DNA from 2 places in the Clostridium sp. LS3 genome. Region 1 is predicted to be linked to the other one. Evidence: a T-box and tRNA genes for the amino acid it is inferred to sense, from the RefSeq annotation. Region 1 holds a T-box; the other holds one or more tRNA genes.
The links. The T-box of region 1 lies ahead of ACZJV1_RS11435 (valine--tRNA ligase). A T-box ahead of a tRNA ligase gene usually reads a tRNA of that ligase, here a tRNA-Val.

Region 1 (8,281 bases):
TATACATAGATATTATTTCTGTATTTTTAACTGCCTCTAATTTTATATCTAATTTTTCTGCTTCAATTACTAAGGATTTTACAAGCTTATTTATTTTGGAAATATTTAATGTTCCATTGTAAATTATCCATCCCGTCATAGACATATCCACTCTTTCTACTCTTTATTAATTAACCTACTTTTATCACTTTTAATTTTTTTTGTCAATATTAAAGCTTATGTTATTATTTTATATTAATTGTATTTTATATTAAGATAATTTAAAATAATAAATAGATAATCTAGAAGGAGCTTATTATGAATAATTTAAATGAAGCATTAAAATTAAATTTAGATAAAATTTCTATTTTTGAAATAGATGAAGAAAAATTAATTGAACTTAAATCTTATGACTACTATATGCAAACAAACTTTTACTTTTGGTTGGTTAATAAAATAAATTTTTTTGAAAACAAAAAACATTATGAGGAACTAGCATATTCGCATTATTTAATGTCTTATTTTATTTTTATTATTTTGACACCTTTGTCATATGAAGACCTAGCATTTAATCATATAAATAAAGCCTTAAAATATAAAGATGAACTTAAGTATAAAGAATGGTTTCTTATTTTTTCAACACTTCCTAATAACTTTATAAAAACTTATGATGCAATAAAAATTGCTGAAGAAGTTATTGAAAAAGATCCAAGCAGTACTTTAGCAAATACTATATTACAGATGTTTTAATAAAAAAGTGGACATATGTAAGTTTACTTATTCCGTCGTTCCACTCCAAGTCACCGTAAACTTACATATGTCCACATACAAACTGAAGGTAAGGAAAGTATAAAATAAATCTACTTTCCCACATTTAATTACTAAAAGTCTTCTATAATCACATTTTGAAAACTTTAAATTTTTATACTTTCCTAGGCATTTAAACACTAAAGGCTCTAGCTTAAGCTAGAGCCTTTAGTGCCTTTTATCTTATTAAATCTTTTATCTTAAATATTATAAACTAAATACTATAAATTGGAAACAACTTTTTTTATAATAAATAAATTCTATTAATGTTGTATAGCAATGAATTTTATTTTATTATTGTAAAATTATATCTCCTATTTTAAAGTATCTATTCTAACTAAAACTGCTTTTAGCATTTCTTGATATTTTTCTCTCTTTTCTTTTTCACCATCAATTACTGCTTGAGGTGCTTTAGCTACGAAGCCTTGGTTAGATAATTTCTTATCTATTCTTTCTACTTCTCCTTCTAGCTTTTTCTTTTCTTTATTTAGTCTTTCAAGTTCCTTTTCTTTATCTACTAAATCTAAAAGCGGCATAAATAATTCTCCACCCTTAACAACTAGTGATACTGCATTTTCTGGAACCATAGACTTATCTTCTATAAATGATACTTCAGATGCCGATGCTAGCTTTTCTATATAGTGAACTCCAGATAAGAATGCATCTTTTGATTCATCTGTAGTATAACTAATTACTTTAGCTTTTCTTGATGGTGGAACATTCATTTCAGCTCTTACATTTCTTAATCCTTTAATAGCTTCAATTATAAAGTCCATATCTTTTTCTGCTTTTTCATCATTTAAGCTTTCATTGTATTCTGGCCAATTTGAAATTACTATTGACTCGCCATCAGTTAAAGTAGTGTATATTTCTTCAGTTATAAATGGCATTACAGGATGTAATAGCTTAAGTCCAGTTTGCAGAACATCATTTAAAACATTGTAAACTATGCCTTTTTGCTTTTCATCTTCACCATATAAAACTCCCTTAACTAGTTCTATATACCAATCACAGAACTCTGTCCACATGAAATCATATACCTTTTGAAGAGCAATTCCAAGCTCATATTTTTCCATATTTTCAGTTACTTCTTTAACTAATGTATTCATTCTTGAAAGTATCCATTTATCTGCTAAACTATATTCCTTGCAATCAGCATATTTATTCATTATATCTTTATCAAGATTCATCATAACAAATCTTGAAGCATTCCACATCTTATTTGCAAAGTTTCTAGCAGATTCAACTCTTTCAGGAATATATCTTATGTCATTTCCTGGTGAGTTACCTGTTACAAGCATAAATCTTAAAGCATCTGCTCCATATTCATCTATAACTTCTAACGGATCAACCCCATTACCTAAAGATTTACTCATCTTTTTACCCTCAGAATCTCTTATGATACCATGCATTAAAACTGTATCAAATGGAGTTTTATCCATATTTTTTATTCCTGAGAATATCATTCTTGCAACCCAGAAGAATATAATATCATATCCTGTAACTAATACGTTTGTTGGATAAAAATATTCTAAATCATCTGTTTTATTAGGCCATCCTAATGTTGAGAAAGGCCATAAAGCTGAAGAGAACCAAGTATCTAGTACATCTTCCTCTTGATGTAAGTGCTTAGATCCACACTTAGGACATACTGTAGGAGTATCTACTTCAACTATGATTTCTCTACAATCTGTGCAGTGCCAAACTGGAATTCTATGTCCCCACCATAATTGTCTTGATATACACCAATCTTGAATATTTTCCATCCAGTTAAAGTATATCTTATCAAATCTTTCTGGTACAAATTTAGTTTCATTATTTTTAACTACATCTATAGCTGGTTTTGCTAAAGATTCCATTTTAACATACCATTGCTTTGATATTATAGGTTCAACTACTGTTCTGCATCTATCATGTACTCCTACATTATGAGTATGTGGTTTAACCTTAACTAATAATCCTTGTTCTTCTAAATCGCTAACCATTTGCTTTCTAGCTTCATATCTATCTAAGCCTTGGTACTTTCCACCTAACTCATTAATAACACCATGATCATCCATAACTCTTATTTGAGGTAAGTTATGTCTAAGACCTACTTGGAAGTCGTTAGGATCATGTGCTGGAGTTATTTTAACAGCACCAGTTCCAAATTCAATATCAACATAGTCATCTGGAACTATAGGAATCTCCCTCTCTGTTAGAGGTAATTTTAATGTTTTTCCTATAAGATGTTTAAATCTATCATCATTTGGATTTACAGCTACTGCTGTATCTCCTAATAAAGTTTCTGGTCTTGTAGTTGCTATCTCTAAAGCTCCTGAACCATCGGCTAATGGATAATTTATATGCCAAAAACTTCCTTCTTTTTCTTCATACTCTATTTCAGCATCTGAAAGAGCTGTTGTACACTTTGGACACCAGTTAGTTATTCTATTTCCTTGATATATTAATCCTTCTTTATAAAGATTAACAAAAACAGTTCTAACTGCTTTATTTAAATTTTCATCCATAGTAAAAGCTTCTCTAGAGAAATCACAAGAAACTCCAACTTTTTTAAGTTGTTTTCTTATAGTTTCTCTATATTCATCAGACCATTCCCAAACCTTCTCTAAGAAAGCTTCTCTTCCCATTTCCTTTTTAACTAAACCTTCTTTTAAAAGTTCGTTTTCAACTTTAACTTCAGTTGCAATAGAAGCATGGTCTTGACCTGGTAACCATAAAGTACAGTATCCTTGCATTCTTTTAAATCTTATAAGCATATCTTGAAGTGTATTATCAAGTGCATGACCTAAATGAAGCTTTCCTGTTATATTTGGTGGTGGCATAACTATAGAAAAAGGCTTCTTATTTTTATCAATTATTGATGTAAAATATTTTTTTTCTTCCCAATTTTTATAAATTCTTTCTTCGAATTCTTTTGGATTATATGTGGTTGCTAAGTTTTTCTTTTCAGACATCCTTTTGCCTCCTTTTATTTTATATATTCAAGATAATTAATAAAATTTTATTATATGTACTAAATGGTAAATAGCAATTAAGTATAAGTTGAAGGTTCATACTTTAAGATTCACATAATTAATCTATAAATTGACTTTTGTAATTTAGAAACAAAATAAAATAGTATAATATAATCTTGAATGTTTAATTTTAAGCAATAAAAAAAGCCTTCATCACAAAAGGACGAAGACTCGCGGTACCACCTTTTTTCTTAATATAAAATATTATTCTATATTAAGCTCTTTATTTATTAACGACTAAGACAGCCGCCTTTACTTACTTAATTTCAGTAAAGATGCTCAAAAGCTACCTTCAGGATACTCTATATAGAAGGCTTTCAGCCGGTGACCTTCTTTCTCTTTTAATACTTTGTATTCCTTACTCCTCTTTATCATTGCTTTTATTATATGATTTTGTAAGGCTATATTATACCATATTATTATTTTTGTCAATATTCTCATAAAAATAAATAATTATAGTAATTTAAAGAGGTGCTAAATAAAAATTTAGCACCTAAAAAATCTTCTATTTATTAAATTATAAAATCCTTTGGATTATGTTCCTTTGCTTTTGGTTCTCCAAAAGTTGCCTTGACACTTTCCACTTGAGGATTATGATTTATATTTTTTTTATGACTATTTTTTGATTTCTTACTCATTTATTTCACCTCCAAATTTATATAATTAGCTTATGTAAAATAATTTAATTTATTTTATATAAAGCTAAGAAAGAAAGTGAAATTTTGTAATTATTATTTATCCATCTATCCATTCCATTGTTTTTATAAAGTCATTAACAAATTCTTCACTCATACTTGGATTAATAGTTTCTTCATGGATTATAGTAACTACTGACATAGCGATAGCATATTTAACAGTATCCTTAATTGAAAAATTATTCATATATCCATATCCAACGCCTGCAACAAAAGAATCTCCTGCACCTGTAACATTTTTAACTTCCACAGCCTTTGTAGCTATTTTCCCTTCTTCATTAGAAGTCTTATAGTAAATACCCTCTGCATCAAGACTTATAAATACATTTTTAACACCTAGTGATAAGAAGTAATCTGCTGCTCTTTTTAAATCTTCGTCACTTTCAATTTTAAACCCACATAAAACCTCTGTCTCTAATCTATTTGGTTTAATTGTATGAAAATATTTTACTAAATGTTTTATTTTTTCTGCCTTTGTTGATGATACAGGATCTAATATAAATTTAGTTTTTCCTTTAAAAGTAGTTAAAATATACTCTAAAAGTTCTGGATTATCTGAATCTAATATAGTATATTCTGCATTTTCGATTATATTAGCTCTAGAATTTATAAAGCTAGATTCCATTTTATTAAGACTTTCCATATCTACTATTGCAGATTCCATTTCTCCATTTTCATTTAAAATCGCCATATATGTAGGTGTATATTCATTTTCTAAAATTAATGAATGTTCCATATTATATCCTATAAGCTCTGAGTTTTCTAAAATATTTCTTCCTTGATCATCCCCACCTAAAATAGAAATAAATTCTGTATTAACATTAACCCTTGCTAAATTTTCAGCAATGTTTCTACAAACTCCACCTAATGATATCTTTATATGTCCTGGTATAGAATCTCTTCCATTATATTTTTTTCTGCTAAAGCCTATTATATCTACTATTGACGCCCCTAATACTAATATATAAGGATTATTATTATACATACCATCTCTCCTGCTCTTTAAAATCCGTTACTAAAAAACATAAATATATTATATTAGAGAAAGCTAAAAAAATAAAGTTAATTTTACAAACTTTGTCGAATTTTATTTTTTATTTATGCTTCTTTAATTATATTATTTATTTAAAACTCTCTAAAACTTGCTACATTTTCCTTGGATATTCATATACTGAATATTAGCTTATCTATATGTCAATAATTTAAATACATATAATTATATTCCTTGGAGGTAAAAATGAATTACTTTAACGAAGGTAATAAATACTATAATCTTAAAGAATTTAAAAAAGCAATTGAATTTTACAATAGGGCAATTGAAAATGATGAAAGTACAACTTGTTCCTATTATAATGCAGGAGTTTGTTATATAAAGCTTAAGGATTTTGATTCAGCAATAATAATGATAAAAAAAGCTCTTTCTGTGCAGCAAGAAAGTAAATACTTCTTTAACTTAGCCTATTGTTATACAATGAAAGAAGAACTCAAAAAAGCCCTTATTTATTTTAACATAGCCTGGTCACTAGATGATTCTGACTATGATTGCGAAAAAGCTATAAATTTAATAATGTCTAAAAATAAAAAGGCTTTATAATCTTAAATAGGTTATAAAAGCCTTTTTAATTTTACTAAATTTAAAGCCATTCTCCTGCTATTTGAGCATTTAAATGATCTGAATTGAAATCTTTATTGTCAAAGTAATCTCCTGCTAAATAAAAGGTTGGATCTATATTAATCCAAACTCCTTCATCTGAAAGATAAACTTGATTCCAAGCATGTGGTCCATAGTTTTGCCCATCAAATGCCTCTCCAGTTACTATCCTTGTTCCTAAGCCTACAGACTTTGCCATAGCTACATAAAGACAAGCATAATCAAAACAAATTCCACTTCTTGTATTCCAAGCCTCAATTGCTCCACTATTACTTACACCTTCAGGTCCTAAAGCTTTTTCAGCTTTTAAGAAGTCATATTTAATATTTGATCCAATCCATGAATATAATCTTTTTGCTTTTTCTCTATCATTTTTAGCATTTCCAACTATTTCAATAGCCTTTTTGTTTATTTCTTCTGATGATTTTATTCCTTCTTCTAATGTAACTCCATTATAATATACTATTACATTAGAATTTGATGGAATATACTCTTTAAAATCATTATAAGATAGTACAGGCTTATTAATAGACATTATATTTTCTAATGTACTATATCCATTTATACGATCAAATAAATTAACTTTCATACTTCTTCCAAAGGTTGTATTGTAAGTTATAATACTCATAAACATTATTAATACTATAACTAAACCTTTTAAAAGCCCAAATAGCGTTGAAAATAAAACAATTCCTAAATTTCCTCTACTTAATAAAATATTATATGCTTTTGTTAATGGATTATTTAAACACTTTAAAATCCAATAAATTATAGTTTGAATAAATAAAAATACTATTCCTAGTACTAAAGCTTTAAATAAATTGTTATTTACAAAATTAATATTAGAATAATTACTTACAAACTTTAATATTTCTAAATATATTTTTTCTAAATTAGTAAGCATGATCAAAAATGTCATAAAAATAGAAAAATAATAAATTAATCTATTTAAAGAATACTTAGCACTTCCTTCTTCTAAGGATCCTTGTACACTACTCTTTATTGAAAAACCCATTAATAAAGCACATAAAATATAAGGTAAATATGTAATCATTAATGTCTCTCCTTTTAAAACAATCTACATATCATCAATTTCTATTATCCTTTTTACTGCTTGAGAAACTATATCATAATTATATCCCTTGGATAACAAAAACCTATATAACTTTTGAGATAATTTGTATTTATCATTTTCTCTCTTTAATAAAATATTATATTTTTTCAAAGCCATATTATATGCTATATTTTTTTCTTCATCTTCATTTATATTAGAAATTTCCTCTTCTATAAGAGTATCATTTATTCCTTTTTTTATTAAATCATATTTTATTTTCTTTTTTCCTTGCAACCTAGTTTTATCTTTTACGTACATTTTTACATAATTTACATCATTTAAGAAATTATACTCTTTTAAAAAATTTAATGTTTTATTAATACTTGCTTCATCATATCCTTTTAATAAAAGCTTATCTTTCAGCTCTTTTTCACTTTTATATGTTTTTTCTATTATTCTAATGGCAGTATTTTTGCATCTTAAATAATTATCTTCTTTTGCAATTACTTTAATTTTCTCTAGGTCTATTTTCTCATTTAATTTTAGTCCTTCTTTATAAACTAATTCTGTACTTATTGAAAATGAATAATCCTCATCAATATATATATTTACTCTTTCTTTATTTCTCTTTTGTATTTCTATTTTTGTAATAACACTCATAATTATCTCCAATCCTTTAAGATTTTAGTATATGAATTGTTGGATTACTCAAAACCTTTCTAGCTACCTCTTGGATTTTATTCATATCTAATGTATGTAATTTTTCCATATCTCCAACAAACTCATATAAATCTTCACTATCTAAGCCTTGATGAAGCATATAATTACATAACTCTGCTGGATCCTCTAAAGTTGAGATAACAGCTGTTTTATGAACTTTCTTCATAAGTTCTAAATCTTTCTCTCCAATTGATAAATTTCCATTTTTAACTCCATCTATTGTTTCATTTATTGCATTTATAGCAGCATCTAAATCATCTTCTGCAACTGCTGTATATATATATATAGTCTTAACACTATTTGTCATATCTATACTAGTATAAATATCATAGGCTAATCCTCTTTTTTCTCTTACTTC
Region 2 (8,281 bases), 1.5 Mb from region 1:
ACAAAGTGGGGAAAACTTATAGTAAAGAATATGAATTACATTATTATGATGTAGATAGTAATTTAAAATGTTCTATAACAACAATATTAAATATCTTATCTGATATAGGTACGAAACAGTCAGAAGAATTAGGATCAGGAATGGCAGGACTATTAGAAAGTAATATGACTTGGGTATTTTATAATTATAATGTAAAAGTTAATAGATATCCTATGTATGGAGAAAAACTTCTAGTTAAAACGGAGCCAGTTGGATTTAAAAAGTTTTATGCTATAAGAAAGTATGAAATAAAAGATGAAAGTGGAAATTTAGTAGTAGAGGCTAATGCTATATTTTTACTTATTAATTTGGAAAAAAGAAGAACTATGAGAATACCTTCAGAACAATATGAAGTATATGGATTAAAGGGAGACATAGAAGGAGAAGTTAAAATACCTAAGTTAGAAAAGCTTAAAGATGTAATGTATGAAATAAATTTTAGCGTCAGATATACAGACATAGACTTTAATAAACATGTAAATAATACAAAGTATGTAGAGTGGGCTATAGAATCTTTGCCAGAAGATATAGTTAAAAACTATAAGTTAGAAGAAATTAAAGTTACTTTTGAAAAGGAATGTAAATATGGAGAAGAAATTAAGTCATTATCAAGTTTTACAAAGGAAGAGGATGATTCTTTAACTACTATACATAGGATAGAAACCTTAGATAATAAAGAATTAACTAAGTTAATAGCTCATTGGAGAAAATATTAAAAAGGTTAATAAACAGAAAAAATTCTGTTTATTAACCTTTAATTTTATATTAGGAATTTGCAATTGTTTTTGCAACAAAGCATCCTGAGCTCCAAGCCCATTGAAGATTAAAACCTCCGCAATCACCATCTACATCTAGGATTTCACCACAAAAATATAGATTTTCAACTAATATAGATTCTAATGTTTTAGAATTAACATCTTTAGTATCTACTCCACCTATAGTAACTTGAGCTTGATTAAATCCATTAGTATCGGTGCATTTAAACTTCCAATATTTCAATAAATTAATAAGCCTTTTTTTCTCATCCCAAGCTAAATCATAGCAAGGGGAATGTAAATTTAATATATTTGCTTCCTTTAAAAGCGCAGGAATTAATTTTTTATTAACGATTCCAATAAGAGCATCTATAATTGGCCTATGAGAGAACATAGCAAAGTGGCCTTCTATGAAATCCTCAACTTCACTAAGTGATTGATTAGGCATCATATCAACAACTATTTCAACTTTTTTTGTTTTTAGTAATGCCTTTGAAGCATGCCCTGAAAGTTGCAAAATTGGAGGTCCTGATATACCATAATCGGTAAATAGTATTTCTCCAAACTCTTTTCTTACAGGGTTACCATCAACTAGTAATAGTGCATATCCATCAAATTTTACTCCTGTTATTGATTTTAGATAAGGGTTATCTAATTTTAGTTGAACTATCCCAGGAATAGTTTTAATTATAGAGTGGCCAAGAGATTTAGCTAAATTATATCCAGAGCCATCAGAACCAGTTTTAATTGCAGATTTTCCTCCACAGGCTAAAATTAATTTATTACATGTGAATAACTTATTCTCTTCGTTGCTTGTGGATAATTTAAACATTTTCTTCTTGTGGATATCTTTTACTTTGCAGTTTGTGTATAAGGGAATATTCCTATCTTCTAACGCTAATTTTAATATATCTACAACTGATGAAGCTTGTAGTGACTTAGGATACACCTTACCATTTTGTAATTCTATTATTGGAAGACCTAATGATAAAAAGAAATTTTCTGTATCATTTATATTAAAATTAGATAATACATTAGAAAAAAATCCTGTATTTTCACTATGATAAGAAAGGAAAGGGAAAGAAATAGTTCTATTAGATATATTACATCTTCCATTTCCAGTAGTAAGAATTTTTTTGCCTATCCTATCAGTTCCTTCAACTATGGCGACGTCTAAGCCAAAATCTTTAGCTGTAATTGCAGCGACTAATCCAGAAGCACCACCACCAACTATAATTAAATCATGATGTATCATAATTAAAATCTCCTTAAAATAATATAATAAATATAATTTTATCATAGTAATATAACTTATCAAATATGGGATACTAAATTAGAAGGGTAGAATGTATATAAATACTTTAAATATAAGCAGTATATTTTTATTAATATAAAAGTGTCTAAAAAATCAAAATAAGCTAACAAAAGTCTTAAATTACTAGTATGAAAATATAGATAATCAAAGTATTTTAAAAATAAAAAAAAAAGTTGTTAAAAAGTGTTGACACTATATTAAAATTTAGGTATTATAGTTTATGTGCTCGCCGAGCGAATAGCGAGTAACAATAAGCTAAAAACAAACATGGCTCCTTGGTCAAGCGGTCAAGACACCACCCTTTCACGGTGGTAACAGGGGTTCGATTCCCCTAGGAGTCACCATTTATGGAAGCATAGCTCAGCTGGGAGAGCATCTGCCTTACAAGCAGAGGGTCACAGGTTCGATCCCTGTTGTTTCCACCATAATCTGGCTCAGTAGCTCAGTTGGTTAGAGTGCCGGCCTGTCACGCCGGAGGTCGAGGGTTCGAGCCCCTTCTGAGTCGCCACTTTAAAGTGACACAAAATAAATATGGCTCCTTGGTCAAGCGGTCAAGACACCACCCTTTCACGGTGGTAACAGGGGTTCGATTCCCCTAGGAGTCACCATTCATGGAAGCATAGCTCAGCTGGGAGAGCATCTGCCTTACAAGCAGAGGGTCACAGGTTCGATCCCTGTTGTTTCCACCATAATCTGGCTCAGTAGCTCAGTTGGTTAGAGTGCCGGCCTGTCACGCCGGAGGTCGAGGGTTCGAGCCCCTTCTGAGTCGCCACTTTAAAGTGATAAATATATAATAAATGCTGGCATGGCTCAACGGTAGAGCAGCTGACTTGTAATCAGCAGGTTGTAGGTTCGATTCCTATTGCCAGCTCCATTATATGGCTCCTTGGTCAAGCGGTCAAGACACCACCCTTTCACGGTGGTAACAGGGGTTCGATTCCCCTAGGAGTCACCATTCATGGAAGCATAGCTCAGCTGGGAGAGCATCTGCCTTACAAGCAGAGGGTCACAGGTTCGATCCCTGTTGTTTCCACCATAAATTTTGGCTCAGTAGCTCAGTTGGTTAGAGTGCCGGCCTGTCACGCCGGAGGTCGAGGGTTCGAGCCCCTTCTGAGTCGCCACTTTAAGTGATAAGAAATATATAATATGTGCTGGCATGGCTCAACGGTAGAGCAGCTGACTTGTAATCAGCAGGTTGTAGGTTCGATTCCTATTGCCAGCTCCAGAAGCTTTGGAATATTTTCCAAAGCTTTTTGTTTTGCAAAAAAATATTTTTGTAAGATAAATAAAAAATAAAAGAAGATGGGAATAGTAAATTCCTATCTTCTTTTTAAATTTAATTGAATTCTTATGTCTTCAGCGTAAAACTTATATAACTTAAAATTACCAAGTAATCTAGAAGAAATTCTTTCCGTATATGTTTTTCTAATATCAAATAGAGTTAAATTTGTTGATATTAGCATTTTCTTCTTCTTTAATAATTTTTTATTTAATAGATTAAAAAATTCAGTAGCTGAAAAATCAGTTATTTGCTCTGCACCTAAGTCATCTATAATTAATAAATCACAGTTAATTAAAAAATTTTCTAATTCCATATTACCATTAAATCGTATATCCCTTAGGTTTTTAATTAACTCATCTATAGTCCTGTAAACAACTAAATATCCTTCATCAAGAAGCTCCTTAGCTACACAGCAGCTTAAAAAAGTTTTTCCAGTTCCAGAATCACCATAAAATAGTATATTATCATTAGTATTATTAAAATTATGAATAAAATCTCCTTTTAAATATTGAATAATATTTTCAATATTTTTTCTAGGTGTAAATTTATCATCACTTATTTTATGATTAGAAAATAAAGAAATATCAAGAGCATTAAAGTTAATTTCTTTTAAGGTATCTTCTAAATCAGAGTCTTTATAGTATAATTCTATTAACTTTTTCTTATAACAAGAGCACTTGTTAATTCCAATATACCCTTCATCTTTACATTTTGGACATCTATAATAAAGACTTAAATATTCTTGACTATATCCTCTAGAGACTAAAGCTTCACATTTTTTAAATCTTAAATCTGTTATTTCTTCTTTAATTTTCTTTAAAGAATTCTCATCTAAGCCCTTTAATATAGACAAAGATAAATTTAAAGACTTCTTTTGAATTAAATTATCTAGCTGTAAAATCTCAGGATATTTTTCTTCTATTTCTTTTCGTCTATTATTTAAATTTTTTTGTTCCTCAATCTTTATATTTTCATATATTGAAGTTAAATCTTTTTCATATCCTTTAATCATCATTATCCCATCCTAACAGTTTCTTTTCTAAAGAATCATAATCATAGTCACGGCCTTTAAAATTATCAAATCTTAATTTAGGCTTGTTAAAATTATTTGAATTAGAATTAGCATAATTTTTCTTTGAAGATAGATTCTTATAAGAGACCTCTTTTTCTTCGATCTGCTTTAGGCTTCTTAAGTTATCTTTGTTCCAACTTGATAATATTCCATCTATATATTTAAAATCCGCTCTATTTAGCCTTTGAAAACAAATATCACAAGCTTTTTTTATTATATCTAATGAAAAACCATAATTTGTAGTCCATTTTTCTAACATATCTTCCTGAGGCTTCATTATATCTGTATTTCTAATTCCTAAAAATTTAAGTATTTCTCTGTAGGTTCCCCATTTATCTTCTGTTTTTCTTATATAATTTTGTGCATCATCAATAGTTTTTATTTTCATTTCGTTCCATGCTAGTGCTACTTTTTCTATATATCTATGGTTAGTTTTACCCTTAGAAACACAAAATTCAATTATTAGAAGGATTAATTCAGAAGAAAAATTAAAATCTTTTTTCCATCCTATATAAGTTGTAAACTCGCTAGGGGATAGAGGTCTACCCAGTAGTCTTTCTATATCCTTCAACATACCATTATTAGTTTCATCTGAAAGTTCTGCTAATAAGTTAATTTCACTTTTATCAACATTATTATCAGAAGATAGATCTATAAATTCTATATCAAAGTTTCCCATTTTATCAATTGGGATTAGCCTTATAACACCTTCATCATTCCAATAATTAAGTGCATTTATTATATCAGACTCTAATAGATTTAATGATGTAGCTAATATTGACGCATTAACTCCAATTTCACCAGTAAAATTATATTTAAGCATTAAAAGATATACTTTAATAAATTCTCCTCGAGCTTTAGGCATATATTTTTCAATAAATATATTACTTATAGGAGTAAATTTTAAAGGCTTTGATTTAAGCATGAAAGTGCTCATAATTACAACCACCTTTCTAACAGTAATATTGCAATAACATAATTATAACAAAGAGGAGTAATAGGCTCAACAAAACTATAGAATATATAAAAAGAATATTATTTCTAAAACTGGGAAAACTAATAGATGTGTTGCTTAACATTATTAAAATGAAAGGAGATTTTATGGATATAAAAGGAGACTCGATAAAGGTAGCTAAAAAGGCTACATTATCAATATTTGTTATAGGGCTTATTTTAAATATTAGTTTTACTAAGGTAAAGGCTCAAACAGATGAAAGCTTCAGCAATATAAATCTGAACAAGCAAACATATTCTATATCAAATAAAGTATCAAGTGGAAATAATATACTTGATAATCTAATTGTGGCTTTAACAGGAAGAATAAACGGATATGAAGTAAGGTTAGATGATAAGATTATAGGATATACTTCAATAGAGAATGATATTAGTAATATAACAAATTTAGTTTTGGAAAAATATATAAGCGAAAAGAAGATTAAAGGAAGTTCAATAGTATCTTTTCAAATAAATGGAGATATAAAACTACAAGAAAATAAATTTGATGTAGCTTTATTACAAACAAATGAAGAACTGACTAGTGCTATATATGATTTATCAAAAGAAAATTCAAGTAACTTAAAGCTAAGTATAAAATATGTAAATGAAGATAATATAAAAATACAACCTAACACAATAATAATACCAAGTGATTCTATGTATTTAGGAGAAACAAAGGTTGAAGATGGAGAAGTAGGTCTGAAAAAGCAAGTAAAAGAAGTTACATATGAAAATGATAAACTTATAAGCACTAAAATAGTTAAGGAGGAAAAGATAAAAGAAGCAATAAGCAAAAAAGTTTATAGAGGAACTAAAAATCCATATAATTATGGAATCGCTTTTTTAAAAAGTCCAACTAGAGGAGGAGATATGACATCCGGATATGGCGAGAGATGGAACTCTTTCCATAAAGGAATAGATATTGCAGGGAACACAGGAGATGATGTTTTAGTTGCAATGGATGGGGAAGTTATATATGCTCAATATAATGATGGTGGCTATGGTAATTTAATAATGGTTAAGCACGAAGATAATATGATTACATATTATGGACACTTAGATGGATTTTATGTTAAGGTAGGAGATAAAGTTAAAAAGGGAGCTGTAATTGGAGCAATAGGAAACACTGGATTTAGCACTGGACCGCATTTACATTTTGAACTTAGAGTAAATAATGAACCAGTAGATCCAACTAATTATATAGTTCAATAAAATATATATTAAAGAGATATAAAATGAAAGGTGCTTTTATTAGTACCTTTCATTTTATTATAGAGTTAATATTTATTTTACCATCGCCTTGACAGTTTCTAGGAATATCTAGTAACTCACATGATACCTTTAAAAGAGATGATATATCTTTGGGGGTTAAATCCGGATTGCTTTCATAAATTAAAGCACATACGCCTGATACATAAGCTGCAGCTAGAGAAGTACCACTAAAGGTTTTATATGAACTATCTAGCTTTGAAGGATATAACTTAATTCCATCTCTTTCAGAAATATAACTGGTATTAGAGTTTAAAGAAACTATATCAACGCAGGCAGCACATAAATTAGGTTTTGAGTCCTTTTTTAATGTACCAACTGATGAATAAGTATAAGGTTTAATTTTTGATGTAGAGTCATAACCTGAAACGGTTATACAATCATTGCATAAAGCAATTCCTGTAATTGACCCTTCTAAATTTTTATTACTACCACTTGGGACTATACAAGTTATGTTTTTACTATTTGCTGATGATACCATTAAATTGAAACACTTTTGGAAAAATACATTATAATGTAATAATTCAAATGGTAAACATAAGATTTTTATATTATGCTTTTCATTTTCTTCAATAATCATCTCTATTGCATTAAGTACATCAGATATAAACCCCTTTCCACTTTTATCAAAGGCTTTATAGCAATGAATATTACATTCAGGAGCAATTCCACTATACATTCCATTGGATTTTCCTCCGCTTCCAGCAATTATTCCGGCGGTACAAGTTCCATGTCCATTATCATCATAAGGATATTTTAATCCATTTATTAAATCTATAAATGTAATTATTCTATTATAAGGAGTAATTAAATCAGGATGGGGATAAACGCCAGTATCTATAATTGCAACACTAACATTTTTACCTTTAACTTTGGTTTTACTAGATATTCTAATTTTATTTGCAGTACTAACGCTCATACCACATAAAGAGAAGTATTCGTCAAAGCAAATATAATCAACCTCTGGATATTCTAGTAATCTTTGAATACCATTAGAATTTAGTCTGGCACATATTAATTGACAATGCTTTATATTACTTATAAATTCACCTTTATAAGAGGGAATTTTTTTTATTAAGCTATCATGAAATTTTTTATATTTAATAAGTACTCTATAATTATTATAGGGTTTTGATAACATACAATTTTTTAAGTTTGAATCTAATTTTTTATTAAGTGAAAACATACTATACTCCTAAAATTGATCACAATATATAGTATATTAAAAGTATGATTTTTGTTAATAGTATAATTTCCTAAAGAGTAAAAAAGAAGAGAGCTTACACTCTCCACTTAAATATAATAATTCCTAATATCATTATAGCTATTCCAATAAACTCTCTAAGATGAAAAGATATTTTTTCAACACCAAATAAACCAAAAGCATCAACAGCTCCAGCAGAAGCAAGTTGTGCAACTAAAATTATAGCAATACCACATGTAGCACCCATTGCGCCAATACTTCTCATAACAGTAAAAATAATTATTACGCCAAGGACTCCACCTAGTAAATAGATTTTATTTACATCTTTTACATTCTTGAAACTTCCTTT

Region 2: it has a tRNA-Val gene. The T-box ahead of ACZJV1_RS11435 (valine--tRNA ligase) is inferred to sense a tRNA for this amino acid. The anticodon was not compared.

Annotation. Positions count from the first base shown of each region.
Region 1 is NZ_CM143921.1:2,429,888-2,438,168, forward strand. It holds gene ACZJV1_RS11425 (ATP-grasp domain-containing protein) at 1-139, opposite strand, end outside; gene ACZJV1_RS11430 (hypothetical protein) at 298-729, shown strand; gene ACZJV1_RS11435 (valine--tRNA ligase) at 1,101-3,743, opposite strand; T-box leader at 3,960-4,187, opposite strand; gene ACZJV1_RS11440 (CPC_1213 family protein) at 4,316-4,441, opposite strand; gene ACZJV1_RS11445 (carbohydrate kinase family protein) at 4,539-5,483, opposite strand; gene ACZJV1_RS11450 (tetratricopeptide repeat protein) at 5,736-6,092, shown strand; gene ACZJV1_RS11455 (transglutaminase-like domain-containing protein) at 6,133-7,203, opposite strand; gene recX (recombination regulator RecX) at 7,228-7,863, opposite strand; gene ACZJV1_RS11465 (M16 family metallopeptidase) at 7,880-8,281, opposite strand, start outside.
Region 2 is NZ_CM143921.1:3,929,514-3,937,794, reverse strand. It holds gene ACZJV1_RS18590 (acyl-[acyl-carrier-protein] thioesterase) at 6-755, shown strand; gene ACZJV1_RS18585 (BaiN/RdsA family NAD(P)/FAD-dependent oxidoreductase) at 805-2,049, opposite strand; tRNA gene ACZJV1_RS18580 (tRNA-Glu) at 2,379-2,453, shown strand; tRNA gene ACZJV1_RS18575 (tRNA-Val) at 2,459-2,534, shown strand; tRNA gene ACZJV1_RS18570 (tRNA-Asp) at 2,541-2,617, shown strand; tRNA gene ACZJV1_RS18565 (tRNA-Glu) at 2,643-2,717, shown strand; tRNA gene ACZJV1_RS18560 (tRNA-Val) at 2,723-2,798, shown strand; tRNA gene ACZJV1_RS18555 (tRNA-Asp) at 2,805-2,881, shown strand; tRNA gene ACZJV1_RS18550 (tRNA-Thr) at 2,909-2,983, shown strand; tRNA gene ACZJV1_RS18545 (tRNA-Glu) at 2,990-3,064, shown strand; tRNA gene ACZJV1_RS18540 (tRNA-Val) at 3,070-3,145, shown strand; tRNA gene ACZJV1_RS18535 (tRNA-Asp) at 3,154-3,230, shown strand; tRNA gene ACZJV1_RS18530 (tRNA-Thr) at 3,260-3,334, shown strand; gene ACZJV1_RS18525 (ATP-binding protein) at 3,429-4,403, opposite strand; gene ACZJV1_RS18520 (DnaD domain protein) at 4,396-5,400, opposite strand; gene ACZJV1_RS18515 (peptidoglycan DD-metalloendopeptidase family protein) at 5,565-6,671, shown strand; gene ACZJV1_RS18510 (S8 family serine peptidase) at 6,721-7,914, opposite strand; gene ACZJV1_RS18505 (DMT family transporter) at 8,009-8,281, opposite strand, start outside.